Regions from separate parts of the Bacillus cereus group sp. BfR-BA-01316 genome, predicted to be linked through region 2. Evidence: riboswitches for the same ligand, from Rfam matches in the RefSeq annotation. Region 2 holds a riboswitch; the other holds the start of a gene.

Region 1 (15,164 bases), on a different contig from region 2:
CCTATATTACTTTTCGAAACAAAACAAAAAATGAAATGAAATGAAATAAAGGATACACGCTCTTATATGGAACATAGTATCCTTTCTTTTATTTCTCTGGATACGTTTCATGATTAACATCATACCGTTGCAAAAATTCCTGTAGGGCTTCTTCTACAATTTTAGACTTTTGAATCCCTTTCGATTCCGATATAACATCTAGTCTTGCTAATACTTCTGTATTAATCGAAAAGGTTCGTTTCTTTTTCTCTGTGCTCCTACTTATAATTGGAGCGCTTACTTCTTCTCTTTTTCTTAGCAATTCATAAATGCTTTGTAATTGTTCATAAATTAATAATTGATAGTCTGTTTTTGCATATTGAAGGGCAGTAGCTTCTTGGATTTGCAAATGACGTGGCTCTTCACCATCACCTATAAAGATACGTTTTTTCTGCTCTCCATCATATTCATATCCAATCACCCTTAATTTCTTTGATAATGTATATGGGCTCATTTCGAGCCGTTTCGCTATAATAGCGATTGATTCGCGTCTATTTAAAGAATCAATAATTTCTCCAATCGTCACATTCTCCCTCCTCTCTTAATCGCCTAAGCTTGAAATCTAACCAGTATGTTATGATACAATGATTTTCTAGTAGTATATGCAAAAGAAAGAGCCTGTGCGATTCATACCATTTAAGAAAAGGAGGTTTACATATGCTTTTTCGTAGCCATACCCCTCGGTTTTATAACGAAAAGAAGCAATTAATCCCTAACAGTATCGCTACGATAGAAAGCGTTATGATTAATGACCGGAAACAATCTCTCCTTATACGCGGACAAAACGTGGAACAGCCTATTTTATTATGCTGTCATGGCGGTCCTGGTATGGCACAAATCGGCTTTATTCGCCATTTTCAAAAAGAGTTAGAAAAGCACTTTATCGTTATTAATTGGGATCAGCGAGGGGCAGGTAAATCCTTTTTATGGCGGGATATCCAAACAAACTTTACGATTGATCAATTTGTTTCAGATGCAAAAGAGGTTATTCAATATCTTCTCAAACGCTTTAATAAGCAAAAATTATTTCTTGCTGGTCATTCTTGGGGGAGTATTATCGGACTACAAATCGCTAATCAATGTCCCGAATATATAGAAGCATACATCGGCATCGGTCAAATCGTACATATGAAGCAAAATGAAGAATTACTATATCAACATTTAATTAGCTCTGCCAAAAAACATGACCATAAAAAGGCATTAGCTTCTCTTTTAAAATTAGGGAAACCACCCTTTTTAGATACGAGACGCCTCATTATTCAAAGAAAGTGGCTTGGTACATTCGGAGGAGCAATCCAAAATGGATCTTCCTTTTCTTTCATACGAAAAGGCTTCTTTTCTCCTGAATATACGCTATTAGATTGGTTCAAATTTCTCGCAGGAAATTTAAAATCCGGAGTTTTATGGGAAGAGATGCTGACAATCGATTTCTTTTCATCTATTTCAAGTTTATCTGTTCCTGTTTATTTTTGTTCTGGTCGCTATGATTATCAAACTCCTTATGCACTCGTTCAACAATATTGCGATATCATTCAAGCTCCTATTAAAAAGATGATTTGGTTTCCAAACTCGGCACATTCTCCAGATTTAGAAGAGCCTGAGTTATTCGCTAAATCTTTACAATCAATTAAACAAGAACTATCTTTTCAACATTAATAACAAAAGGCGCTTTTACATTTCATAAAAAACATTTTATAATGATATGTCGCAAGTATATGTCACTGCAAACACTTGCTTGCCTTAACAGAATAAAAATTAGGGAGATTACATTTATTATGAACGCTGTACTCATCGCAGTAACAGTCATGCTACTGCTTAGTTTGTTACGTGTCCAAGTCATTGTCGCCATTATCGTTGGAGCTTTAACAGGCGGACTTATCGGCGGACTCGGTATTTCAGAAACAATTAGTACTTTTACAGCTGGTCTTGGGAACAGTGCTCCTATCGCATTAAGCTACGCAATGCTCGGTGGATTTGCTATTTCCCTTTCAAAAACAGGACTTCCTGATGCAATGATCCAATCAGCTTTAAAATGGATTGGCAACGAACAAGACACGAAAAAACAAGTCTATTCTAAAATACTTATATTATTTATCATTTTAACAATGGCTTGTTTCTCACAAAATATTATCCCTGTTCATATCGCCTTCATCCCAATCTTAATTCCCGCACTTTTAAAAGTATTAAATGAGCTGAGGGTGGATCGTAGGCTTGTAACATGTCTTATTACATTTGGGTTAATTACCCCTTACATGTGGGTCCCAGCAGGATTCGGAAAAATTTATCATGACGTATTGCAAACAAATGCTGCGCAAAGCGGTCTTACATTTGATGTCGCACTTATTCCAAAAGCGATGACTATTCCAGCAATCGGTATGATTATCGGATTATGTGTAGCGGTTTTCATTACATACCGAAAACCACGTACATATGAAACAGAACAAATTCATGCTGCACAGAATGAAATCGTTCCCTATACGAAAAGAAGCATTACTTTTGGTTTATTATCAATAATTGCTACATTAACTGTGCAATTAGCAACAGAATCAATGATTTTTGGTGCTTTAGCAGGTATTATCTTCTTATCAGTTAGCGGTAGTCTCCCTCTTAAAGAAGCCGATGCTATTTTAACGAGTGGAATGCGTATGATGTCCTTTATCGGATTTGTTATGATTTCTGCCGCTGGATTTGGCGCTGTTCTTCGAAAAACTGGACATGTTGAATCTCTTGTGCAAACGAGTGCACATATAATCGGAAATAATAAACCGCTTGCTGCATTTCTTATGCTCATTATTGGACTTCTCGTTACGATGGGAATTGGTTCTTCCTTTTCAACCATCCCAATCTTAACAACAATTTTCGTACCGTTATGCGTCCAGCTCGGATTTAGTCCCATGGCTACAATCGCAATTATCGGTACAGCTGGTGCACTAGGTGATGCAGGTTCTCCAGCATCCGATAGTACACTTGGACCAACGTCCGGTTTAAATGCTGATGGTCAGCACCATCATATATGGGATACGTGCGTTCCAACTTTTCTTCACTATAATATACCGTTACTTATATTCGGCTTTATTGCCGCAATTACACTATAAAAGGTGCGTTTTAAAAACGCACCTTTTACTTTGTTGTTTCTCTCTCAATGCATCTAAATTCTGTTTCCACTTCTTCTTGTCCCACTTGTTTCTTCTTTATTTTTCCTATTAACTGCTGAAAAGCTATTTCCCCATTTTCTTCGATATAACTTCCAATCGTCGTTAATGCTGGACTTATCCATTCACCCTCTACACTCCCGTTAAATCCAATGATTTGCAACTTACCTGGTATATGAATATTAAGAGTTTTCGCCGCCCTGATTAGCTCAATAGCGACCTTGTCACTTGAAGCTACAACCCCATCTATGTATGGATGCTTTTGTAACAATTCAAGAAACTGTTGATTCGTATACCCTTGTACAATTTCCTCTCGATAAGAAAGTCCTTCTTTCCAAGCAGTATCTAGAAATCCTGCCACATGCTCTTCCATTTCTTCACTCTCTACTCCCTCACCGATATAGGCAAGAAACTGGCAGCCTTTCTCTTTTAATAAAGAAACAGCTTTCTGTCCACTTTCATAATAGCTCATAAGAGATTGTCGTTCTTCAAGCACAGTGAAAGGAAGTGAGATTTCTCCTATACTTCGAAAAACAGATTTCGTCATTATAACGCCTGCAATGTTATTTTGCTCCAACATATCTATGTATCTATTCTTATTTTCTATATTACAAACTATTACTTGATACCCTTCTTTATATGCTATTTCCTCAACGAAACGGAGCAAAGTGATGTATGATGGATTATGCAAATTATCTACAAGTAATGCAATCATCGTTGAAGGCTGTTTAAATAAAGGCTTTGCTGTAGCATTCGGTCTATAATGTAATTCTTCAATTGCTTTTTTTACTTGTTTCACCGTATCTTCATGGACATATCCTTTTTCGTTAATGACTCTTGAAACGGTTGCGACTGAAACACCGGCCAATTTTGCAACATCACGTATAGTTGCCACATCGTCACCCCTTAATATGGTAATAGATTACAATTTTAAACTAAACCAAAATATAACATTCGTCAAGGTTATTGTTTTATATTTCTGAAAATTGTTACACAACTTCCACTCTACTCATAAAATATACTCCAGCTGAATTTCATGTGAAATCGCGATATTATCATAACCAATAAACGGAATTTCTTTCTTTATTTTTCGTGCTTCCTTTACCGCATCAATATATAAGTTCGTCATCATGAAGTTACGTTTTTGATAAAAACGAAGTGCGTTCATATTATCATTCGTCGTAATGAGCCACACTTTTTTACATTCGTTCTCTTTTGCCACTTGCAACACACAATCCACCAGTTTTGTACCAATCCCCTTCCCTTCCTCAAAACTATTTAACGATACAATTTCACACATGTTTTCTATCACTTTATATGTCAGAATTCCCACTATTCTGTTATTTCTAAGTGCAACAAAACCGGGTAATTCTTCTAATTGATGTACTCTGCCTCGAGAGACCATCATTGAGCTTCCCCAGTTTTCACACATAAAATCCTGAATTGCTTCTTTCATTTCTGGTGTAATTTTTTGTATATGAACCATATACGATTTCTCCCCTTTTCACATCATTGTGATACAATGTTAGTGTATCACATGTAGAGGTATTTGGAGGATGAGGTAAAGTATGAAACGTTTTTTTACAGCATTGTTTACTATACTAGGTGCACTAACTGCGATTGGGATTTTCTTTACAAATAAAGTTATGTACTTGAAGAAAAAAACAGAGGAAGAAGTTTTAGAACGCGAAACGAAAAAGCATTTTCATTTGGACGATTTTAAGGCTATTCAAAAAGAAGAGGTTCACATCCCTTCTCAATTCGGATACGAACTTCACGGATATTACATGCCAGCTGGTCATTCCAATAAATTTATGATTTTTTGCCACGGTGTGACCGTAAATAAAATGAATTCCGTTAAATATGCAAACTTATTTTTAAATAGAGGATATAACGTATTTATTTATGATCATCGCCGCCATGGTAAAACCGGTGGTAAAACAACAAGCTATGGCTATTATGAAAAACATGATTTAAAGTCAGTAGTTGACTGGCTAAAAGATCGTTTCGGAACGAATATTACACTCGGAATTCATGGTGAATCTATGGGTGCTGCAACTCTTCTTCAATATGCAGGACTTGTAGAAGATGGTGCTGATTTTTATATTGCTGATTGTCCTTTCTCTGATTTTTATGGACAGTTACAACATCGTTTGAAAGTTGAGTTTCATTTACCAAAATGGCCTTTATTACCTTTAGCAAATGCCTTTTTAAAAGTTCGTGATGGCTATACAATTCGTGAAGTTTCACCAATTGATTGTATAAAAAATATTAACAATCCTGTTCTCTTTATTCATAGTAAAGATGATGACTATATTTTATCTGATATGACGAAATCACTTTATGAAGCGAAAGAAAATAATAAACAGCTTTATATTGCAGAACATGGTGCACACGCTTGCTCTTATAATGAAAATAAAGAAGAGTACGAAGATGCCATCGATCAATTTTTAAACACATATGTAAAAGAAACAAAAAACAGGCTTGCATAAGCCTGTTTTTTTACTGCGCTAAAACGTCTGTAACTTGTTCCATATTTTCAGAAATCCACTTTACTGCCTCATCTAGCGTTGGGAATTCCGTCGTTTGAAAAGTCACCTCATCTTGAAGTAACCAAACATCTTTCGGTTCTTGTCCTACACCTGCGATTGACCAATGAAGTAAACTATATGGATGATTATCATTCAAAAATGATGCCCATGTGCGCTCATTTGCAATATTTTGTAGTGTTCGTAATTTTTTATCCATCTTTCGTCACCTTACTCTAGTCAGTTATAAAAACTATTATAACACTCTCTTCTCTCTCAAACAAAGTGCTCTTTTTATATTGTCAAGTACTCTCCCTAATTATATGATGAGATTAAGCGTTTAGAAAGGAGGGATAACGTTGGCAAAAGTACAAATTAAAGTAAATGATAATGGCTCTTTTCGCGTTACAGGGGACGTGGAATTAGTCGATTCACAAGGGAATGTATTCCCAGCAAAACCGGCATTTTCTTTATGTCGTTGTGGTCTATCAAAAAATATGCCTTATTGCGATGCTTCGCATAAGGGAAAATTCGAATCTGTTGTTAGAGCACCAGAGGCAGAGTAATTTTGGACGTAACATGCACATTTTTTTGTGCATGTTTTTTCTTTTGATCAACTCCTGTATAGCCCTTTCCCTTACAACATTTCTATTACGTTTATCTCCCTTCAGACCTACATCTATTTTCAAACAATTCTTCACATTCGAATGTTTTTTACTATGCTTTTTTCTTTTTTGTGCTATAATGTGAGCAAACAACATCCTTCGGGGTCGGGTGAAATTCCCAACCGGCGGTGATGAAGCGTAAGCTTCTAAGTCCGTGACCCGTTTTCAACTCGAAAACGGTGGATCTAGTGAAACTCTAGGGCCGACAGTATAGTCTGGATGGGAGAAGGATATGTTTTCTAGTAATTATATATAGCGAATACACTTTTATTTCAGTATGCATATTTTTAAAGGTTCATTTTGAATCTTTATATATGTTTTATTTTGTATACTTATGTTTCTATACTGAAATAAAAAGATACGACTAGCGTTTGAAAAATTCGATATTTTGCTAGGTTTTTTCCTTATGCCAAAATATCAGTCATCGTTAGGTTTCTTTCCTATACTTTCGTATTCGAACTATATTTCTAGAAATCACGTCTCCCAAACCCCAAGGATATAAAATCCTTGGGGTTTTTTGATTTTTTCAGGAGAGGTGAAGAGAATGACAGATCAAGAATATATGAGGATTGCCTTGCAGTTAGCACAAGGTACCTCCGGACAGACAAGTCCAAATCCTATGGTTGGTGCTGTTGTTGTAAAAGATGGAAACATCATAGGAATAGGAGCTCACTTGCGTGCTGGTGAAGAACATGCTGAAGTTCATGCACTTCATATGGCTGGTGAAAAAGCAAAAGGTGCTACCGTTTATGTAACACTTGAACCGTGTAGCCATTTTGGAAAAACACCACCTTGCTGTGAATTACTCATTGAAAAAGGAGTCCAGCGGGTTGTAATTGCTACCCTTGATTGCAATCCACTCGTTTCTGGTAATGGAACAAGGAGATTGGAAAAAGCTGGGATAAAGGTAACTACTGGTGTTCTTGAAGCGGAAGCAACTTTATTAAATCGATACTTTTTTCACTATATGAAAACGAAACGGCCATTTGTAACAATAAAAACAGCAATGAGCTTAGATGGAAAAACAGCGACTGTAACGGGGGAAAGTAAGTGGATTACAGGAGAAAAAGCACGTGCAGACGTTCATCAGTATCGTCATACTCATGATGTGATTCTTGTCGGTGTGAATACTGTTATAACTGATAATCCACATTTAACGACAAGAATTCCAAACGGAGGTAAACATCCTATACGCGTTATTTTAGATACCCACTTAAGAACGCCGCCATCTTCTCATGTCATAACAGATGGCTTAGCTCCGACATGGATTATTGTCGGTAAGGATGTAAATAAAGAGAAAATAGCTTCTTATGAATCTGAAAATATAACTATATTCCAAATGAAAACGAAGCAAATTGAAATACAAGATGTCCTATCCCTACTCGGTGAGAAACAAATCCTTTCTCTATTTGTTGAAGGTGGTCAAGCGGTACATGCAAGCTTCTTAAAAACAAATAGTTTTAATGAAATCGTGACCTATATAAGCCCGAAATTAATTGGTGGAAAAGATGCACCCACTTTATTTGGCGGAGCTGGTTTTTCAAAGTTGCAAGATGCACTTTCCTTAACAATTCAAGAGATGAAGCAAATTGGTAATGATATAAAAATTGTTGCAACCTTAAAAAGCGAGGTGACGGAATGTTTACAGGAATTGTAGAAGAGTTAGGAACGATATCAAGCATGACTCAAAGCGGGGAAGCAATGAAGCTAACTATTAACGCAAATCAAATTTTATCAGATGTTAAGTTAGGTGATAGTATCGCGGTTAACGGGACTTGCTTAACCGTAACTAATTTTACGACTACTTCATTCACTGTCGATGCAATGCCTGAAACGATGAAAGCAACATCACTTCGTATGCTAAAGCCAAGTGCTAAAGTGAATTTAGAACGGGCAATGGCTGCAAACGGACGATTCGGTGGACATTTCGTCACCGGACATATCGATGGCATCGGTACGATTTTAACTAAAAAACAACATTACAATGCCAACTATTACAAAATAGCAATTTCTGATGAATTACTACGCTATTGTTTGCATAAAGGATCCGTTGCTGTTGATGGCACTAGTTTAACAATATTTGATATAGACGAATCTTCAATTACAATCTCACTCATCCCACACACCGTAAGCGAATCTGTCATCGGAGAAAAAAAAGCCGGGGACATCGTAAACATTGAGTGTGACATGATTGGTAAATATATTGAACGCTTTATTTCAAAGCCCGTAAAAAGAACAGACTCAATGACCGAAAACTTTTTACAAGAAAACGGATTTCTATAAGGGGGAAGCACAATGTTTCATCGTATTGAAGAGGCTCTAGAAGATTTAAAACAAGGAAAAGTCGTTATCGTATGTGATGATGAAAACCGAGAAAATGAAGGCGACTTTATTGCTTTAGCAGAGTACATTACACCAGAAACGATTAATTTTATGATTACACACGGCCGTGGTCTCGTTTGCGTACCGATTACAGAGCAATACGCAGAGCGTCTACAATTAGAGCCAATGGTTTCTCATAATACAGATTCGCATCATACTGCGTTTACAGTAAGTATCGATCACGTTTCTACAACAACAGGCATTAGTGCTCATGAGCGTGCTACAACAATACAGGAATTATTAAATCCCGCATCTAAAGGAAATGATTTTAACCGTCCTGGACATATCTTCCCATTAATTGCGAAAGAAGGTGGTGTCCTTCGCCGTGCAGGTCATACAGAAGCTGCTGTTGATTTAGCAAAACTATGCGGGGCTGAGCCAGCTGGAGTCATTTGCGAGATTATAAATGAAGATGGGACGATGGCACGTGTACCTGATTTAATGCAGTGTGCAAAACAATTTGATATAAAAATGATTACAATTGAAGATTTAATTGCTTATCGCCGTCATCATGAAACACTTGTTACAAGAGAAGTGGAAATTACATTACCTACAGAATTCGGTACTTTTCATGCAATTGGCTATTCTAATTCATTAGATACGAAAGAACATATTGCACTCGTAAAAGGTGATATTTCAACAGGCGAACCTGTACTTGTACGCGTTCATTCAGAATGCTTAACAGGCGATGTATTCGGTTCGTGCCGTTGTGATTGCGGACCACAGCTACATGCTGCACTTGCTCAAATTGAGCGTGAAGGTAAAGGTGTTCTCCTCTATATGAGACAAGAAGGACGAGGTATTGGTCTTCTTAATAAGCTGCGTGCTTATAAGTTACAAGAAGAAGGGTTAGATACTGTAGAAGCAAATGAAAAACTTGGGTTCCCAGCTGATCTTCGTGATTACGGTATTGGCGCTCAAATTTTAAAAGATTTAGGATTACAAAGTTTACGATTATTAACGAATAATCCACGAAAAATTGCTGGCTTACAAGGTTACGATTTAGAAGTAACCGAGCGTGTACCGCTGCAAATGCCAACAAAAGAAGAAAATAAAACGTATTTACAAACGAAAGTAAACAAATTAGGACATTTACTAAACTTATAATTAAGGGAGAGATAAATTATGGTATTCGAAGGTCATTTAGTTGGTACAGGATTAAAAGTTGGGGTTGTTGTTGGACGTTTTAATGAATTTATTACAAGCAAGTTACTTGGCGGAGCTTTAGATGGATTAAAGCGTCACGGTGTAGAAGAGAATGACATTGATGTTGCATGGGTTCCTGGCGCATTTGAAATTCCTTTAATCGCTAAAAAGATGGCCAATAGCGGAAAATATGATGCCGTTATTACATTAGGTACAGTAATCCGTGGTGCTACAACGCATTACGATTACGTTTGTAATGAAGTCGCAAAAGGCGTTGCGTCTTTATCACTACAAACGGACATTCCAGTTATTTTCGGTGTATTAACGACAGAAACAATCGAACAAGCGATTGAACGTGCAGGTACAAAAGCTGGTAATAAAGGATATGAATCAGCAGTTGCTGCGATTGAAATGGCTCATTTATCAAAACAATGGGCATAAAAAAAAAGAGGCTGCGGCCTCTTTTTTTATTTTTCCACCTTTTTTCGTACATCCACTATTAATTCATCCATCGTTTTTCCTTCTGTTTTTATACGAAGAGTTTGTGCTGTTCTCCACACATTCTCTCTTTTTTTCGCTTCTTCTATAATAGTAATTTCTTTTCGTACTTCTTTTAAATCTTTTCCTTCTGTTTCAAGTCCAAAATGTTCAGCTTTCGTTCGAAAATGTTGTTCAATTCTTTGTTGCATTTCTTTTTGTTCAGGATTTTCAGCCGCCTTAACCGGATCAGCACTTATCGCTTTTATTAAAATAAGACAAGTCATAATAGCTAATATATATTTGTGCATGTAAAATCCTCCAACCCAATATGAATTACATTTTTACTATGTACAATTTGGGCTTGGAAAATTCGTCCACAAAAATTCTTTTTCTCGATCAAAAACCAATAGTATCAAGCGTTAATGGCTATTTATTACATTTTATTTACAAAAAGCAAACCCTTTAAAGAGTTTGCTTTTCATCTATCTTATAGTGCACATTCTTCAATCTCAAATCCTAAATCTTCAATCATACCCCAGTCCGCAGTCGGCTCTTGTCCTGCTGTTGTTAAATAATCCCCGACAAAAATAGAGTTTGCTGCAAATAAACCCATTGGCTGTACAGAACGTAAATTAAGTTCTCGGCCACCTGAAATACGAATTTCTTTTGTTGGATTTACAAAACGCATCATTGCCAGCACTTTTAAACATTCTACAGGTGTTAATTCCTTTTGTCCTTCAAGCGGAGTACCCTTTACAGCAACAAGGAAATTACATGGAATAGAATCTGCATCTAAACGTTGTAATTCAAATGCAATTTCAGCACGCTGTTCAATCGTTTCTCCCATTCCGAAAATTGCCCCAGAGCATGGAGAAATACCAGCTTGCTTCGCTTTTTGAACTGTATCAACACGATCGTCATACGTATGCGTTGAACAAATGCTATCATAATTGTTAGCATGCGTATTTAAGTTGTGGTTATAACGATGCACACCAGCTTCTGCTAACTGACCTGCTTGATCTTCATTTAAAAATCCTAAACAACAGCAAATTTTCAAATCTGTCGTTTCACGAATTTCCTTAACTGCTCCAATAACGTGATTTACTTCTTTATCCGTCGGACGACGACCAGATGCAACAATACAATATGTACCTGCTTTACGACGAATCGCTTCGTGCGCTCCTTCAACAATTTTCTCTTGTGTTAACCATGCATATTTATCAATCGGTGCTTCTGAAATAATAGACTGTGAACAATACCCGCAATCTTCAGGACATAATCCAGATTTCGTATTAATAATCATATTCAGCTTTACTTTCTTTCCAAAGTGATGATGACGAATGATGTAAGCTGCATTCATAATTTCTAAAACTTCTGTATCATCAGCTTCTAAAATCGCTCTTGCTTCCTCTTTCGTGATGTGTCTGCCCCCTACTACTTCAGATGCAATTTTTTTCCAATCTATTTTTGTTTGTACTTGTTTCATTTCATCTCTCCCCCTCTTTTGTTATATACGTAAATAAAGCATGATATGTTGCTACTATCACTTCTTTTTCCGTGAAGTCTCTTTCGTATATTCGAAGCATCGCACGAAAGAGTGAAGGACTTTGACAATACGACTCTTCATTACTATTGGTCGCTCCTACTTTTCGAATAGAATGTAGAAACTCCCTAACTTCTGTAAATTTTTCTATGTAACATGTTTCAGAAACATGTACATTTCCTAATGGCATTTCACATATATTTACTAACTGTTCTTTCGAAATGAAGCGTTGTCCAATTGAAGCACAATTGTGTATCCCCTTTTCTTTCTTAGCACGTTGGAAAGACGTATGTAATTCTTGGAAAGTCGTATTACCAAACGTCGAAAATAATAATATTCCCTCTTCAGACAAATGGTTAAATAAATCTTTCACTGTCGCTTTTAAATCATTTAGCCATTGAAATGTAGCGTTTGAAATAATGACATCATATGAATCTTCTAATTTTAATTTCTCAATATCTTCACATCTAAATGCAACATTCTCCACTTGTTTCCTAGCCTTCGCCACTGCAATCATCTCATCAGCAAAATCAACAGCTGTAATATGTGCTTTCGGAAATGAATTTGATAATTGCTCTGTTACATATCCAGTTCCACATCCAAGTTCTAAAATACGTATCGATGATGCTTCACTATACCGTTCTTTCAATATAGAAAGTAACGAATGTGCCATCTTCTTTTGTACATTTGCATATTGATCGTAAGATACGGCCGCCCCGTTAAACCGTTTTTGCAGTAACGTTTTGTTGATCATGTCGTATCCCCTCTACAAATTGAATAATTTCATTTGCACAATATTCAAAATTCATTACACATAATGCATGCCCAGCACCGCTTACTACTTTTAGATTGGCATTCGTATTATTCGCCATACTATGGGCTGCAGACAATGGACATATTACATCCTGCTCTCCATGGAGAAGTAACAATGGGACTTTCATATCTATTAATTCATTTCTCATATCTGTTTCTATTAAATAATCTAAACCTAATTGCAAAGACTGAATCGAGTCGCCTTTAAATCGCATTGTAATCTCTTCAAAATTCTTATTCTCTTTTAACTCATTTTTCGTAAACATATTTTCATAGAAGCGCTGTAGCGTACTTTCTTTCTGCCTTACTAAATTCTTTTTCATACGTTCTACAAATGAAGCATTCCACCCACTTGTATAGTCGTTAGTAATTGCAAATTTAGCAGTACCACCTATTAAAACTATACCTTTTGCCTTAATCTTTTTATAAGATTGGATAGCTGCTAGTGCTCCTAATGACCACCCAACTAAAATCACATTTTCATCATTTGCTGCATCTATAATACGTCCCGCAAATTCACTACTTTCTTTCACATTACGCCACTCTACACATTGAACAGAATATCCTTTAAAATACGGCAGAACTAAAGTCCAAACCTCTTCTTCCATTCCCCATCCAGGAATAAAAATAATCTTCAGCTCTTTCATACTAAAAACCCCTCTTCTTTACCAATGCGAATAATATGCTGCGTTGCCCACTTTAAATCGGCTCTTGTATGTTGTGACGTAACTGCAAAGCGAATTCGAGAACTACCAACCGGAACAGTTGGTGGGCGAATTGCAATTGCTGCAATACCTATCTCTTGCAATTCTCTACTAAAGCGCATAGCATTTTCATTTGAACCGACTATAATTGGAACTATATGCGTTGAACTATCTCCAATATCAAAACCTGCTTCTCGTAAATGAGTCCTGAAGTATGCACCATTTTCTATGAGTCTCTCTCTTCTTTCGTTATCTTCTTTTACTATTTCAATTGCCTTCTTTATCGCTCCTAATGTCCCTGGCGGTAACGCAGTAGTAAAAATAAAGCCCCTCATCATATTTTGCAAATACTCTATACAAGTTGAATTACCTGTCAAGTAGGCACCATAACATCCTAGTGCTTTACTAAACGTCCCCATATGTATATCAATTTTATTTGCAATGTCTTTTTCAATATGGGATAATCCGGCACCATCTTTTCCAAATATTCCACTCGCGTGCGCTTCATCCACCATTAGAAGTGCCCCATATCTTTCTTTCAGCTGTACTAAAGCTTGTAAATTCGCGGTATCACCATCCATGCTAAAAACAGTATCTGTAACAATTAACTTTCTTTTTGCTGATGATGTCATACGTAACATTTTCTCTAAATGTTCTAAATCATTATGACGATACCTTTTATGTTCTGCTCCGCTCAACGTTATCCCATCAACGATACTTGCGTGATTTAATTTGTCACTAAAAACAATATCGTGACGACCAACTAACGAGGAAATTGCCCCAACATTCGCGGTATATCCGCTATTTACAATTAAAGCTTTTTCAGTACCTTTCCAATCACATATACTTCTCTCAACCTCTTCATACAGTGGATAATTTCCTACAACGAGACGAGAGGCAGTCGCTCCAGTTCCATATTTTTTTGTGCAGACAATAGCAGCTTCTTTCAACCTTTCATCTCCAGCTAACCCTAAATAATTATTTGATGCTAAATTTAGCATCCTTTTCTTATTTCGAATAAGCCATGTCTCTTCCGCTTTCTCTGTTACATGCAAATTACGATACTGCCCTTTCTCTTTTAATTGTTCTATTTTAGAGTGAAGGTGCACGCGCCACGTTTGATTCATTTTGGATGGACTCCTCTAATTTTGAGATCATAATATGTTCTTTTGCCGATTCTAATAATTCTTCCCTTGTAAACTCACCTTCAAGGAATGGTAATAAACCTAAAACAGGTACTCCACTTAACTCCTCAATCATTTCTTTGTTTTCTTGCACTCTTTCTTTTTCACATTCTTTACAGCCAGACAAAATTACACCTGCTACTGTTAAACCGTGTGCCTTTGCATAAGAAATTGTTAAGACAGTATGATTAACTGTCCCTAGTGTCGGACGCGCTACTACAATAAGAGGGAGCTCTAATTCTTTTGCAAAATCAATCACTAAAGCGTCTTCTGTATATGGGACGGCAAGCCCACCAGCTCCTTCTACCAATAGGCTATTAAACTCTTTTAGTAGTTCATTATAATGAGCAGTAATCTCTTTTAACATTACCGTCCTTCCAGCCCTTTTCATAGCCAGTCTCGGAGCGAGTGGTTCTTCAATAGAATACGGACAAATTTTATCTTCTTTTGTCCTTACGCCCGATAACGCTTTTAATCTTGCTGCATCTCCATCTGGATTTGACGAAACATGTCCACTTTGCAACGGTT
Region 2 (15,164 bases):
ATTTAAAGAAACGTAATTATAATGTGAAAGTGGAAGACGGGAACGTTTTAGCGGAAAAGGGACGTTTTTCCCGTTGGGGTCCATATGTAAACCATATTGGTCTTATTATCTTTCTATTCGGTGCAATGCTACGTTTTTTACCGAGTATGTATGTAGATGAAGCACTTTGGTTACGTGACGGTGAAACGAAAGAAATACCAGGAACAGATGGTCAATACTATTTGAAAAACGAAAAGTTTATCAAGGAAGTTTATGATAAGAGTAAGGATAAAGAAGTTTTTGATGAAGCAATTGATCGTGTTGGTGATAAAATGATTGCGAAAAACTTCCAAACAAATGCTGTATTATATAAAGCGGTAGGAGAAAATATATCGGGTCAAAAACCAAAATTAGAAAAGGTAAAAGAAGCTGAAATTCGAGTGAATGAGCCACTGAAATTTGATCAATTTGCTGTTTATCAAGTGGATTACAAAGAAAGTGAATTTAAAAGCATGTCTTTCCATTTGCAAAACAAAGAAAATAATCAAAAGTGGGGACCGATTAAAGTAGATTTAGCGAATCCTACAGAAAAATATGATTTAGGAAATGGGTATTCTCTAGAACTATTAAGCTATTTTCCTGATTTTTATTTTGATGAGAATGGAAGGCCGAATACGAAAACAAAATTACCGAATAATCCTGCATTCGTCTTTAAAATGTTTACCCCGGAAACACCAGATGGTGAAGTTAGTTTCGTCGGTATTCAGCAAAACATAGAGCCTGACGGGAATAATAAATATAAAATGTCATTTGCAGGTGTGGAAATGCAAAATGCAACAGCTCTTACAGTAAGAAAAGATTTGACGCTTTGGATTCTCGGTATTGGAGGATTTATATTTATGGTTGGTGTGATTCAAGGTATGTATTGGAACCATCGACGTATTTGGATACAACGTGTTAATGATGAATGGTGGGTTGCAGGCCATACGAATAAAAATTGGTTCGGCTTAAAGAAAGATATTGAAAGAGTACTAGAAGGAACAGCGATTCCACAACCACACGATAAAATGAATGATAAAAAAATTAGTTAAGGTGGGGAAACGATATGGTACAAATAAGTAGTAATTTTCTGTTCGCCGCGTTCATCTTATATTTAATTGCAACTTTATTTTTTGGAGGAGCAATTAAAGAAAAAGGTAACAAGTGGGCAAATATAGGTATAACAATAACGATTTTAGGTTTTGTAGCCCAAACGGTATATTTTATAACAAGATGGATTGCTTCAGGACATGCACCCGTTAGTAATTTCTTCGAGTTTGGTACCTTCTTCGGTATGATGCTTGTTGGCGCTTTTATTGTTATGTATTTTATGTATCGTGTAAGTATTATCGGATTATTTGCATTACCAATCGCGCTTTTATTAATTGCATATGCAAGTATGTTTCCTAGAGAAATATCACCCCTTATCCCATCTTTAAAAAGTAATTGGCTACATATTCACGTAACGACAGCGGCAGCGGGACAAGCAATATTAGCAATTAGTTTTATTACAGGCGTAATGTATTTACTGAAAAATGTAGATCAATCAACAAGAAGTAAGCGCACATTTTGGTTAGAAACAGTAGTTTTCACACTTGTTTGTACAGTTGGATTTATTGGAGTAACAACGGTATTCTCTAGTATGAAATACGAAGCAAAGTTTCAATGGATTGATAAAAATGAACAACAAGTTGAGATGAAGTATAATCTTCCGGCTTTAGTTGGACCACATGAAGGGAAGTTAATAACAGAAAATAAATTAGAGCCGACAGTAGAGGTTCCAGCAATTGTAAATGCGAAAAAATTAAATACTGTTATTTGGTCAGTGTTAGTCGGAACACTACTTTATATTGTATTAAGACTTGTTTTACGTAAGCGAGTGTCAGCGGCACTTCAGCCGTTAGTAAAGAATACGAATAGTGATTTATTAGATGAAATCGGATATCGTTCTATTGCGATAGGATTCCCAGTGTTTACATTAGGAGCATTAATCTTTGCAATGATCTGGGCTCAAATCGCTTGGACGCGCTTTTGGGGTTGGGATCCAAAAGAAGTTTGGGCGCTTATTACTTGGCTCTTTTATGCTGCGGTATTACATTTACGTTTATCTAAAGGATGGCATGGAGAAAAATCCGCCTGGCTTGCAGTAATTGGTTTTGCAATCATTATGTTTAACTTTATTGTAGTAAACTTAATTATCGCGGGTTTACATTCATATGCATAGAGAAATAAAATAGGAGAGTGTATGTCACTTTCCTATTTTATTTTTGTCAAATTTTCTTCTTTTTTGAGAAAAACATGACAAAGTAGCGGTTGATTCTGTAAAATGATGTCGAGGACCAAATATACTGTTCAAAAAAAATACATAGTTTTGGAAAAAAAATGAACAAACTTTATTATTCTTGTGAAGCATAATATGGGAAGTGGAACGTTAAAAAATGCTTAATTAAACGAGGATAGGTGCAACATTATATTGTAGAAGGGTAGGTGTAAACCGTTGTGGTAAAAGTACGCAGCGGGTAGAAATGGAAAATGAATCAAGAATTTTAATTGTAGATGATGAGGATCGTATTCGTCGTTTATTAAAGATGTATTTAGAAAGAGAGCAATACACAATTGAAGAAGCGGATAATGGTGATACAGCTTTAGAAATGGCGTTACAAAATGATTATGATTTAATCCTATTGGATATTATGATGCCTGGTAAAGATGGTATCGAAGTGTGTAAAGGGATTCGTGAGAAGAAAGCGACGCCAATTATTATGCTGACAGCAAAAGGTGAGGAAGTAAATAGGGTACAAGGATTTGAAGTTGGAACTGATGATTATATTGTAAAGCCGTTTAGCCCGCGTGAAGTAGTACTTCGTGTGAAAGCGGTATTACGCCGCGCTGTACCAACGACATTCTTTACACAAGATACAACGACGAAAGATGTTACTGTGTTCCCTCATTTAACAATTGATAATGATGCGCACCGCGTTACAGCGGATGGTAATGAAGTAAACTTAACACCGAAAGAATATGAATTACTATTATTCTTAGCGAAAGCTCCGGATAAAGTTTTTGACCGTGAGCAATTGTTAAAAGAAGTATGGCAATATGAGTTCTTCGGAGATTTACGTACAGTTGATACGCATGTAAAGCGTTTACGTGAAAAGTTAAGTAAACAATCACCAGATGCAGCGAAGATGATTGTTACCGTTTGGGGTGTTGGTTACAAGTTTGAGGTTGTGAACGACTGATGCTTTGGAGAAGTGTAGTAGGGAAGTTATGGATGACCATATTACTTCTCGTTTCGTTTGTTCTTGGATTTGTTGCTATTTTACTTTCACAGTTTTTTAGAACGTATTATGTTGATATGAGTGAAGCTAGGCTTCAGAAAGTTGCAACAAGTGTAACGGAATTAATTGAAGAAGGTGCCGATGTAAAAACGATTGAGGATATTGCTTACAAATTTTCTGATCCACTTTCAAGGATTATCATTGTAGAAGATGGTAAGGAAATTTCTTCTTCGCCGAAACAAGAAGGATTAGTTACTCTTACAATAGATGATTTGAAAAATGATAAAGAATTAGCAGCTGTTTTTACAGATAAAAAGGATATTAAGAATAATATTAGAAAAGCTTCTAATAGTAGGAAGAATAAGAACACTGAAAATGATATTATGATCGTCGGGAAACCAGTACAGTCAAAAAATCAAAGTGCGGTGTTTGTATATGAATCATTGCAAGTTCCAATACAAGGTATGGAGAGAACGACTGATTTTATTTTCTTATCAGCCGGGATTGCGATTATTTTAACAACTTTCTTTGCATTTTTCTTATCTACTCGAATTACGGCACCGCTTCGTAAAATGCGTGAGGTTGCATTTGAGGTAGCGCGCGGGAAATTTGATACGAAAGCCCCTATGGTGTCGCAGGACGAAATTGGTGAGCTTGCAACTGCTTTAAATCAAATGGGGAAACAGTTGAAGTTTAATATGAATGCCCTGCAGCAAGAAAAAGAGCAGTTGGCTAGCATTTTGAGTAGTATGGCAGATGGTGTTATTACGTTAAATCAAGAAGGTGAAGTCGTTGTTATCAACCCACCGGCAGAACACTTCTTACAAGTTTGGCATGAAGAAAAAGAAGTAGAGTTAAGTAAAAAACTGCCATCTGAACTTGTTGAACTATTCCATCTCGTTGTAGAAAGTGAGCAACAACAAGTTGTTGAAATTAATTTGCAAAAAGGTAACTACGTAGTTCTTATGACACCGCTTTACAATCAAACAAAAATTCGTGGAGCTGTAGCAGTATTGCGAGATATGACGGAGGAGCGTCGTCTTGAGAAAATGCGTCAAGACTTTATTGCGAATGTATCACATGAACTTCGTACACCGATGGTAATGCTTCAAGGATATAGTGAAGCAATTTTAGATGATATTGTGCAAACGAAAGAAGAAATTAATGAGTTTGTTCAAATTATTTATGATGAATCTGTTCGTTTAGGTAAACTTGTAAATGAGTTATTAGATTTAGCCCGTATGGAAAGTGGACATGTAGAGTTACATATAGGTGAAGTAGATATTCATCCATTTGTCGAAAAAATTGGCCGTAAATTCCAGGGGATTGCAAAGGATAAAGAAGTCCAATTAACAGTGGATTTCCAAAGTCCAATTGCACAATATCCGTTTGATGCAGACCGTATGGAACAGGTACTGACGAATTTAATTGATAATGCAATCCGTCATACAAATGCAGGTGGACATGTTACACTTGTAATTAATACGAAAAATAGTGGCCTTACTTTCGAAGTGCAAGATTCAGGTGCTGGTATTCCAGAAGAAGATATTCCGTTCTTGTTCGATCGATTCTATAAAGCTGATAAAGCGAGAACGCGTGGGAAAAAAGTTGGAACAGGACTCGGGCTTGCGATTGCTAAAAATATTGTTCAAGGTCATGACGGGAAGATTTTTGTATCAAGTGTCGTTGGAGAAGGAACTATATTCTCTGTATATTTACCAAATCGTATAATTTAGATATATATGTTTTTTTAAGTTGATCATGAATAAAAGCTTTACTGTTTTTTTATTTTATTGTAAGTGCAATTAAATAAAGAATGGTAGAGTTTTTTTAATAATCAGAATTAAAATAAAAAGAGAGGTGTCGAGATGAAATGAAACTTTATACAAAAACAGGTGATAAAGGGGAAACGAGTGTCATAGGTGGCCGAGTGGATAAAGATCATATACGTGTAGAAGCTTATGGCACAATTGATGAGGCGAATTCTCATATCGGATATGCCATGTCTAAATTACAAGAGGAATGTTTTCGTAACATTTATAACGAACTTGAAAATATTCAACATGAACTATTTGATTGTGGAGGGGATTTAGCAATAGTAGAGAAGAAAATCCCCTATAAAGTAACGATAGAGATGGTCGAGTATTTAGAGAGACGAATTGATTCGTATACAGAAGAAGCGCCGCCGTTAGAGCGTTTTATTTTACCAGGCGGTAGCGAGGTATCGGCTGCACTACACATTGCACGTACAGTTATAAGAAGAGCAGAACGTTGTATAGTGTCATTGCAAAAAGAAGGAGAAACCAATGAAATTGTTCTAAAGTATGTAAATAGGTTATCTGATTATTTATTTGCGCTTGCTAGAGTAATAAATGCACGTTTACAAGTGAAAGATGTGGAATATAACCGCAGTGCACTTGTTTTTCGTAATAAAGAAGAGAAGGAAGTGGAGTAATACACTTTCTTTTTTTTGTATACTTTTTTCTGTAATATCCCACAATAGAGAAGGTATGACGGTTATTAGAAAACGGAGGATGTATATGAAAGCGTTAAAATGTGGCGTGGTGATATTGAGTGTATTATTTTTATCTCAATTACATGTTTACGCTGAAGGGAATCAGTGGATATGGCCTGTTGATGGGCAGATAAGTGATTATTTTGGGACAAGACATGGGAAACACTATGGTATTGATATAGCTGCGCCTATTGGAACGCCTGTTGCAGCTATTCAAAATGGTAAGGTGACAAAGTCTTATTTTTCAAGTAGTTATGGAAATGTTGTGTTTATTAAACATGGAGAATATGAGGCTGTTTATGCGCATTTAAATAAGAGATATGTAGTTCAAGGGGATAACATTTCAAAAGGAGAGCTAATTGGAGAGGTAGGGAATACAGGAGAATCGCGAGGAGCGCATTTACATCTAGAAGTGCATCAAGGGAGATGGACGATGGAGAAAAGGAATGCGATGAATCCGTTGCTTGTTTTAAATGAACAAAAAAATCAAGTTGTGTCATCATCACTATATATTGTACAAAAAGGTGATACTTTAGTTGGTATTGCTCGAAAATTTAGTATGACAGTTGAGGAAATTAAAGTGAGGAATGGATTGCGACAAGAGCAAATCTATCCGAACCAACAACTATACGTCAAGTAAAGGCAACGTCCCAAAAGCATAACTTTTGAATAGATTTATTTTCTTCTTATTTAAGATTGCGATAGTAAATGAAATTATATCGACGCAAATTGAAATATATCGAACATAGCTCTTATTATATCGACATTTCGACAAGAAATATCGACTTAACAACAAAATACGACAATAAGAGCAACCTATTCCTAACGAAAAACCGTCCCAAAAGATCTTTTGGGACGGTTTCTTTTACCAAAAAATAAAGACACATATAAATCCAGAAATAGCTAAGTAGCTATATAAGTAAAAGACTTTTGTTCTTGTTTTTTCTTTTGTCCGAAATAGTACGATAGTTGGTTCGATTAGACCAATTGTAAGACAAAGTAAACCAAGAAGCATAAAGCCAATTGAAAGAGAATACAGGGCGATTTGTGGTGCTTGAAATGGAATCATCCATTTTAATAAAAATGCAATAAGTGCAGTGTAACAAATGCTACCGATGTATTTATTCAATGGTGTATCAGAACGGAAACCAGGAAGTTTCTTGGAAAACGGACGGGAAACAACTTCCGTTTGTAAAGATGTATGTTCTTCAATTATTTTTTGAGCTTCTTTTCCTTTTTGGAAAAGGGATAAAATCCAGTTTCGCTCACCTTGGAAAATAAATTGAGAAGTTGTTAAATAGTGATCAACTTTTACCTTATTCCAACTCTTCCATGGATGACGTTCACACAATTTTAATTTACTTTCTGTTTTTTTATCATACTGATAAATACTTATGCCATCTTGGTCAAAAGTAGCGTAGTATGTCTCTCTTGAGAATGTGCCTAGATCAATTGGACAGTAGAAAAGTAATTCTTTTTTCAAATAAAAGTATTCTTTTCTTAAGTTTTTTTTCATTGCTTCTCGAATAGAGTGTCTTTTATCTTTCTTCATGACATTTCCTCCATAACTCAGAAAATGTTCTTATCTTAACAATTCAACATCTTATCACTTTTGACGACATATGACTAGGGGATTCATAAGAGAAATACCGAATTATAAAGTGAAACTTTAATCAGTGGGGGTTTTTTTCCACCCCCCACTAATTATTAGCCCTCACCAATCGGGCTTTTACGGGCAGTTGATCTCCCGCCTAACTTCCTCGCATTTGCCGAATTTCGAGGTGGGAGTCTTACTGCCCGTTAATGCGGGATAAAAAATATGGGTTGTATTGTAAAATATAGTGATCGTTTCTCTGATTATATAAAATTAATAACTTATTTTTAGTAAGTTACACTTTTTTTGTTCACAATACAATCATGTTGTTGTATAATGAAGTGGAAAATAGAATATCGGTCTATCTTCGGGGCAGGGTGAAAATCCCGACCGGCGGTGATGAACAGTTAATAATGTCGTTCTAAGCCCGCGAGCCGTTAAGGCAGGATTTGGTGTGATTCCAAAGCCGACAGTATAGTCTGGATGGGAGAAGATGGAGGTTCAAGCGTTCAAAAAAGATAAGTATTTGAACGTCTGTTTGATGTGCCTTAAAATTCTCCCTTTGTGTAAATCACAAAGGGTTTTTTCGTTCTATGAAAAAATAGGCATAGCAGAACCTTTCCACTTTCCATGAGAAGATCGATGGAAAAGGAGAGAGAAAGATGAAACAAAAAAACAGTGTAGTGCAGATGGTGAGTGTAGCGATGCTAAGTAGTATTGCATATTTACTAATGATGTTGGATTTTCCATTCCCAGGGCTTCCGCCATTTTTAAAAATTGATTTTAGTGATGTGCCAGCTTTAATTGCAGCGATAATTTTTAGTCCAATTGCAGGTGTAATTGTAGAAGCGATAAAAAATATTTTGCATTACGGAATTCAAGGAAGTTTAACGGGAGTACCAGTAGGAGAAGTAGCAAATTTTATAGCAGGATGTTTATTTATTGGTCCAGCAGCATTCTTATTCCGAAAGTATCGCACAGTAAAAAGTTTAACAACAGGATTAATGCTAGGAACAATTACTATGACAGTTATTATGAGTGTGTTAAATTACTTTATTATTTTACCAGCGTACACTTGGTTTTTAAATTCACCAGCTATGTCTAGTGATATTATGCGACAAACTATTGTAACGGCGATATTACCGTTTAATGTAATTAAAGGAATTGTTGTAACAATTGTATTTGTAGCATTATTTTCACGCTTGAAAGTATGGGTATTTGCAAAAATGAAAAATGCTTAAAAATGTTAAACCATTGGCAGCGTAACTGCTAATGGTTTTTTTGTTAGTGAGAATGAAAAAGAGAGCAAAAAATCCCCCTCATACTTATGAGGGGGATTTTTTGAAGTTAATAAAAGACTATTCGAATTTTAAAGAGTCGCCATCAAATGATTCGTCAGCAACTTTAATTGAGTCAGTTGGACAACCTTCGAATGCATCCATCATATCTTCAATTAATACATCTGGAATTTCAACGATACCTTGGTTATCGTCTAATGTTACAAATGCAATACCTTCATCATCATAGTCATAAATGTCTGGTGCAGCAGCACCACAAGCACCGCATGCAATACAAGTATCTTTGTCAACGATTGTATATTTTGCCATATTTTTTCCCTCCTGATAATATGTATGTGAAAAGTTCGCCAAAAAATTATAACCTTATTGTAAAACGGTTTTTAAAACTTTTCAACATAAAATTATAATGATAATGCTTATCAATTAGAGTGTCAACTTATTTTTGAAGTATTTCATAAGATTTTCAAAATACTTAAATGTTATTTCGTTTGATACAATAGAATATATACAAGCATGTAGTGTGAACATGATAAGTTAAATGAATAGCGGTTAATGTGCAATCGTATTGAAAAAGGAATGAAGTTAGACTGAGAGGTGGAAGCGGTAATGCAGCTACAATATACTTTATTATATTGTTTAAAACAATTGAATGGTGAAAGAACCGTTTCTTCGATTTATTATTTATTAAAAGGAAAGAGATCATCGCAAACATTACAAGATGGGAATATGTTTCAAATTTCTTTTTTGTTTGGGATTTATAAATCATTAAATAGAGCTGATTATGATCAAGAAGTTGCAAAGTTGTTACAAACGGATTTAGTTCAAGGTATACATGATAATACATATGTGTTAACGACTGCTGGTAACATGCAATTAAACAAATGGGAAGGTGACTTTGCCTTTCCGACGTATTTAAATGGTTTACACTATGGTGAAATAGGTGAAACGTTTTGGAAGAGATTATCATTGATCGTTCAAACCATTTCGAATTTACAACAGGCGAATACGAAATTTATTCCAATTCAACAGGATACAGAAATAATGATGTGGGTGAAACGTTTTCTCACTGGAATACCATATATGAGAAGTGAATTGGCTAAAAGATTATGGAAAGAAATGCATACACTTTTACAAAAAAATAATCCAGTAGAGGCGACAATCGTAACATATCGGTTAACTGGGTATGAACGTATTGGGTGTACTTTACAACAATTAGCGGTAATTACGAAACAAGATATATTTCGAGTTTATTTTTTATTTTGGGGTACAATTCATTTCATTATTCAAGAAGTTCGCAATAAAGAAAATGAGTTTCCATTATTAGCTGAAATTATATCTTATCCAAATGAGAAAGCTGATTTATTTAGCTTATCAACGAAAAAAACATATAATCTTTGGAGACAAGGACGCTCTTTAGAAGAAATAGCAACAATTCGGAACTTGAAGGTTGCCACGATAGAAGACCATTTTGTAGAAATTGCTTTACGAGAAAAAGAATTTTCTATTGAGATGTTTATGGAAAAAGAAAAAATAGAAACAGTAACAAAAGTAATTGAAGCATTACAAACACGTAAATTGCGTGTGTTGAAGCAAGCGGTTGGAGAGGAAATCTCTTATTTTGAAGTCCGTCTTGTATTGGCGCGGATGGAGGGTATAAATGAAGCTTGAGGAATATTTATATAAGTGGTTTGGATATTCTGAATTTCGTCCGGGGCAAAAAGGAGTTATTACGGACTTATTGGAAGGAAAAGATGTTGTAGCAATGCTTCCGACTGGAAGGGGAAAATCAATTTGTTATCAACTTCCGGGGCTTCTGCAAGAGGGTACGGTGCTTGTTGTATCACCATTATTATCTTTAATGGAAGACCAAGTTACGCAATTAAAGTATGTCGTGAAAAATCGAGTTATTGCATTGAATAGTTTTCGGACGTTAATTGAAAAAAGAGAAGCAATTAAAAAGCTATCTTTTTATAAATTTGTTTTTGTATCACCAGAGATGTTGCAGTCGGAACTTCTAATAAGAGAATTGAAAAAAATTCATATTTCATTATTTGTAGTAGATGAAGCGCATTGTATTTCACAATGGGGCTATGATTTTCGGCCAGATTATAAAAAATTGGATAAAGTAATTGAAAGTATCGGATCTCCGACAGTACTAGCATTAACAGCAACTGCGACAAAGGATGTACTGCGAGATATAGCGGAAAGTTTAAATCTAAAAAATATCGCTGAGCATGTGTACTCAATTGATCGTCCAAATATTGCGATGGAAGTGCAATTTGTGGAAACAATAGAAGAAAAAAAAGAGGCGCTTTTTGAACATGTAATGTATTTGCAAGGGCCTGGTATTGTTTATTGTTCAAGTAGGGCCTGGACAGAGCGTTTAACCGAGTATTTAAGAGGAAAAGGAATTACAGGTGTAGCTTTTTATCATGGTGGTATGGAACATGAAGAGCGTATGTTAATTCAACAACAGTTTATGAATGACCAGTTGCAAATTGTAATATGTACAAGTGCTTTTGGGATGGGGGTAAATAAGGCGAATACAAGATATATTATTCATTTTCAATATCCGACAAATGTAGCTTCCTATTTACAAGAAATTGGAAGAGCGGGAAGAGATGGAGAATTGAGTATAGCCATTTTATTATGTAGTCCATTGGATCACGATTTGCCAATTTCAATCATTGAAGATGAATTACCAAGTAAATCGCAAATACAATTTTTATTTTCGTTACTACAAGAAAGAATGTTTCAAACGAAAGTATTACCATTAGAAGATGTAGAAGAAATTTGTTATAATGCAGCAAGATTTAATGAACAATATTGGCGTTTTATCCGTTATCATCTTGAACATTTTGGAATCATACAACAGCGAAATCTTATGCTAGAGAGCTTGTCAGATGAAATAATGCACAGATTAATAGCGGAAGTGGAAGTGAGACTTCGTAATAAATATAGTGAGCTAGAAAATATGAAGTCATGGATACAAGTTCAAGGATGTAGACGTGAATATTTATTACAACAATTCGGTTATAGAAAGGAAAAAGAGATAGAAAACTGTTGTGATTACTGTGGTATTACAAAAACGGAGTATAAAAAAAGACGAGCGCAACAGTCAGTTTTCGACTATAATTGGGAAACAGAGTTACAAAAGCTTTTCGGCCTAGGGAAGATGGAGGAATGATGAACATTCAAAGGCATAATGTTGAAGATATGAGTCCGAGAGAAATAAGACTGAATCTCTACATAACACAACTAATCATTATTGGTATCGGTTGTTTACTAGCATATATATTATTTCAAGATAAAAGAGAAGTTTATAGTTTGTGGAAATGGGAACCGGTTTCTATACTTGTAATAGGTGGCTTGTTAGCGATTTGTATTGTGTTATTAGATTATGTTGCAATGCGAGTGTTTCCAGAATCTTGGTTTGATGATGGTGGCATTAACGATAGAATGTTTCAAGAGATTTCAGTCATGCATTTACTCGTTATCACGTTTATTATTGGCTTTGCGGAAGAGTTTTTATTTAGAGGTGTAGTGCAGACTCATTTCGGAATTGTAATAGCGAGTTTAATTTTTGCTGTGTTACATATTCGGTATATAACGAAGCCTTTTTTGTTTTGTTTCGTCTGCTTTATTAGTTTTGTTTTTGGTTATGTATTCGAGTGGACAGGAAATTTATTTATAACGATCTTTGCACACTTTCTTGTTGATTTTATAATGGGACTCCAATTAAGAAAATAAATGGAAGGTGGTGGTGAACAACATGAGAAAACGAATTCCTGATTTTGAAGAGGAGTTAGAAGTTGAGCGAGTGGAAGAAGATGAAGGTTTACCGCCGCGTAGTGAAATTCATAGAAATAAAGAGAAAAAACCAAAGTTTAAAATGAATCACATTTTTGTCCGAGTGTTAACATTTTTATTCATATTGTTACCTATTAGTATCCTATGGTATACGGATAAGTATATACAGGTAAAAAGTGATAGTAATAATGCTGAGAAAAGTGCGTTTGAAGTAATTTTCTTTGATTCAGCTAAGACTGAATCAAAGAAGCAGTCTGAGAAAGTAGCAACTCATGTTGTGAAAGATGGAGAAACTTTAGAAAGTATAGCGAAGCAATATTTCTCAGATGAAAATGGGATAGAAATAATAAAAAAATATAATGATTTACAAGAAGACGAAGTGAAAGTAGGACAAGAATTGAAAATTCCTATAAAAGATAAGTCCACGAAGTATGAGAGCTAGCTAAATGAGTGATATAGCTGCACATAAAATTAAGGACTATACTTTACGAGGAGGGAGAGTAAAAAATATATGTCATGGATTATATTATTATGTACTCTCATATGCATTGGTTTTGTATGTCTTCTTGGAATGTATAAAGAAGCGATGCGTAATACAGTGTTGGAACATACTTTAGTATTCGAAGAATTTCCGGAAAGTTTTCAAAAAGTTAATGTTTTTTTTATTTCGGATATTCATAGAAGGATCATTTCTAGCTCGCTAATTGAACGAGTGAAAGGAAAAGCAGATATCGTAATTATTGGCGGCGATTTAGCTGAAAAAGGAGTACCTTTATCGCAAATCTCTTTAAATATTCAAAAGTTAAGAGAAATAGCCCCTGTATATTTTGTATGGGGAAATAATGATTATGAAATTGAATATCACGAATTAGATGCTTTATTAATAGAAAATAATGTGAAGGTATTAGATAATACAAGATTTGTATTTGAGTCTGAATTAGGAGAGAAAATTTGCTTACTCGGTATCGATGATGTTGGATTAGAACGAGATCGTTTAGATTTAGCGTTGTCTGATTGTAAAGAAGAAGGTTTTCGCATTTTAATTAGTCACAACCCAGATATAATAAAGAAAATGTCTGGTAAAGAACAAATTTCGCTCGTATTAAGTGGACATACACATGGAGGTCAGATTCGGTTGTTTCCATCTGAAAAGTATTTAAAGGGTGGCGTATATAAGCATTCTAATACGACTCTCTTTGTTAGTAATGGGTATGGAACAACATTATTCCCTCTTCGTTTTCGGGCACCTTCCCAAACACATATCATTACGTTATGTGGAGGGAAATAATGCCGGCTTTAAATGGGAAATATAATATAAAAGCTGTTTCGAATATACTCGGAATTCAACCGAGTACACTTCGCGCATGGGAAAGACGCTATAATATTATTGCCCCAAAGAGAAATCGTGCGGGGCATCGTTTATATACCGAAGAGCATATTCATATTTTGAAATGGTTAATGAATAAAGTTTCTGAGGGGATGATGATTGGACAAGCAGTTCAGTTATTAGAAGGGAATCGGTTGCAGAACAACATTCAAAAAGAAAAAATTACAGATACAGAAGTTGTTTTAGTGGACGATATACTACAAGCTTTGTTAAAATTTGATGAAATTACAACTTCTGCATTATTAAACGAGGTTTTTAGTATATATTCAACGGAAAAGGTTGTTACAAGCATCATTCTTCAAGTGGCAAACAAGTTGTTAACTTTAAAAAATAATAATGAGATTACAATGTCACAATTCAAATATGTTGTATCATTCTTACAAACACGTCTAGGAATGATCTATCATAATGCGTCAGTGTATTCTTCCGTTAACAAAGTTTTCGTTTTAGAAAATAATATATTAAAAGGATTTATTTTCGCGACGTATTTACGACTAAAAGGATATCAAGCCATGTATATGGGGACAAGTTTAGATGAAGAAGGTATTTTACTAGCTATTGAACAATTACAACCTAAATATTTGTTTATATCTTTTGATGATGAACGAGAACTTGAAGAGGCAGTAAAATTTATTGACTTGTTGCAAGAAAAAAATGAAAACCTCTCTGGTGGTTTTATAGGAAGAAAAGGCATTGGAGATCAATTAAATCTTCAAAATATCCTAATTGGTAACACGAAAGAAGAATGGGATGGATGGTTAAAAATGTCAGAATAGTCATTCGAAAAGAACCATCTATTTTCTATTTCATATAATAAAAATTAGATGCAATGGTTACGTAGGGAGGGTATGAGATGAGACTGGAACGTTTAAATTATAATAAGATCAAAATTTTCCTAACATTTGATGATTTATCTGAACGAGGATTAACGAAAGAAGATTTGTGGAGAAATGCACCGAAAGTACAGCAACTATTCCGTGATATGATGCAAGAAGCGAATAAAGAATTAGGGTTTGAAGCGGATGGACCGATTGCTGTTGAAGTATTTTCTCTACAAGCTCAAGGTATGGTTGTAATTGTAACAAAAGAAAATCACGAAGTGGATACAGAAGATGAGTTCCGTGACGAGTTTATTGAAATGCAAGTGACTCTTGATGAAAGTGAACATATACTTTACGAGTTTGCTACATTAGATGATGTAATCAATTTGTCAAATCGCTTATATAACCTTGGTGTAACTGATGGGAAGTTGTATACGTGG

The links. Region 2 has a riboswitch for FMN ahead of MR071_RS17010 (ECF transporter S component). Riboswitches for the same ligand answer to the same signal wherever they lie in the genome.
Positions count from the first base shown of each region.
Region 1: another riboswitch for FMN. It lies ahead of ribD (bifunctional diaminohydroxyphosphoribosylaminopyrimidine deaminase/5-amino-6-(5-phosphoribosylamino)uracil reductase RibD); the one in region 2 lies ahead of MR071_RS17010 (ECF transporter S component).

Region 1 covers NZ_JAKUGX010000025.1:54,835-69,998, forward strand. Annotated here, with positions in the region: gene MR071_RS18070 (ferritin-like domain-containing protein) at 1-34, shown strand, start outside; gene MR071_RS18075 (ribbon-helix-helix domain-containing protein) at 89-565, opposite strand; gene MR071_RS18080 (alpha/beta fold hydrolase) at 697-1,695, shown strand; gene MR071_RS18085 (Na+/H+ antiporter family protein) at 1,815-3,134, shown strand; gene MR071_RS18090 (LacI family DNA-binding transcriptional regulator) at 3,160-4,086, opposite strand; gene MR071_RS18095 (GNAT family N-acetyltransferase) at 4,201-4,677, opposite strand; gene MR071_RS18100 (alpha/beta hydrolase) at 4,760-5,683, shown strand; gene MR071_RS18105 (DUF2552 family protein) at 5,694-5,939, opposite strand; gene MR071_RS18110 (CDGSH iron-sulfur domain-containing protein) at 6,079-6,285, shown strand; FMN riboswitch at 6,476-6,619, shown strand; gene ribD (bifunctional diaminohydroxyphosphoribosylaminopyrimidine deaminase/5-amino-6-(5-phosphoribosylamino)uracil reductase RibD) at 6,929-8,041, shown strand; gene ribE (riboflavin synthase) at 8,023-8,667, shown strand; gene ribBA (bifunctional 3,4-dihydroxy-2-butanone 4-phosphate synthase/GTP cyclohydrolase II) at 8,680-9,873, shown strand; gene ribH (6,7-dimethyl-8-ribityllumazine synthase) at 9,892-10,353, shown strand; gene MR071_RS18135 (hypothetical protein) at 10,380-10,700, opposite strand; gene bioB (biotin synthase) at 10,880-11,878, opposite strand; gene bioC (malonyl-ACP O-methyltransferase BioC) at 11,880-12,689, opposite strand; gene MR071_RS18150 (alpha/beta fold hydrolase) at 12,655-13,395, opposite strand; gene bioF (8-amino-7-oxononanoate synthase) at 13,392-14,579, opposite strand; gene bioD (dethiobiotin synthase) at 14,545-15,164, opposite strand, start outside.
Region 2 covers NZ_JAKUGX010000023.1:16,657-31,820, forward strand. Annotated here, with positions in the region: gene resB (cytochrome c biogenesis protein ResB) at 1-1,070, shown strand, start outside; gene resC (cytochrome c biogenesis protein ResC) at 1,085-2,242, shown strand; gene resD (DNA-binding response regulator ResD) at 2,544-3,260, shown strand; gene resE (sensor histidine kinase ResE) at 3,260-5,035, shown strand; gene MR071_RS16995 (cob(I)yrinic acid a,c-diamide adenosyltransferase) at 5,173-5,754, shown strand; gene MR071_RS17000 (peptidoglycan DD-metalloendopeptidase family protein) at 5,840-6,454, shown strand; gene MR071_RS17005 (hypothetical protein) at 6,680-7,366, opposite strand; FMN riboswitch at 7,768-7,907, shown strand; gene MR071_RS17010 (ECF transporter S component) at 8,071-8,649, shown strand; gene MR071_RS17015 (ferredoxin) at 8,767-9,015, opposite strand; gene MR071_RS17020 (YpbB family protein) at 9,313-10,374, shown strand; gene MR071_RS17025 (RecQ family ATP-dependent DNA helicase) at 10,364-11,893, shown strand; gene MR071_RS17030 (CPBP family intramembrane glutamic endopeptidase) at 11,893-12,456, shown strand; gene MR071_RS17035 (LysM peptidoglycan-binding domain-containing protein) at 12,479-12,958, shown strand; gene MR071_RS17040 (metallophosphoesterase) at 13,028-13,804, shown strand; gene MR071_RS17045 (MerR family transcriptional regulator) at 13,804-14,679, shown strand; gene MR071_RS17050 (genetic competence negative regulator) at 14,757-15,164, shown strand, end outside.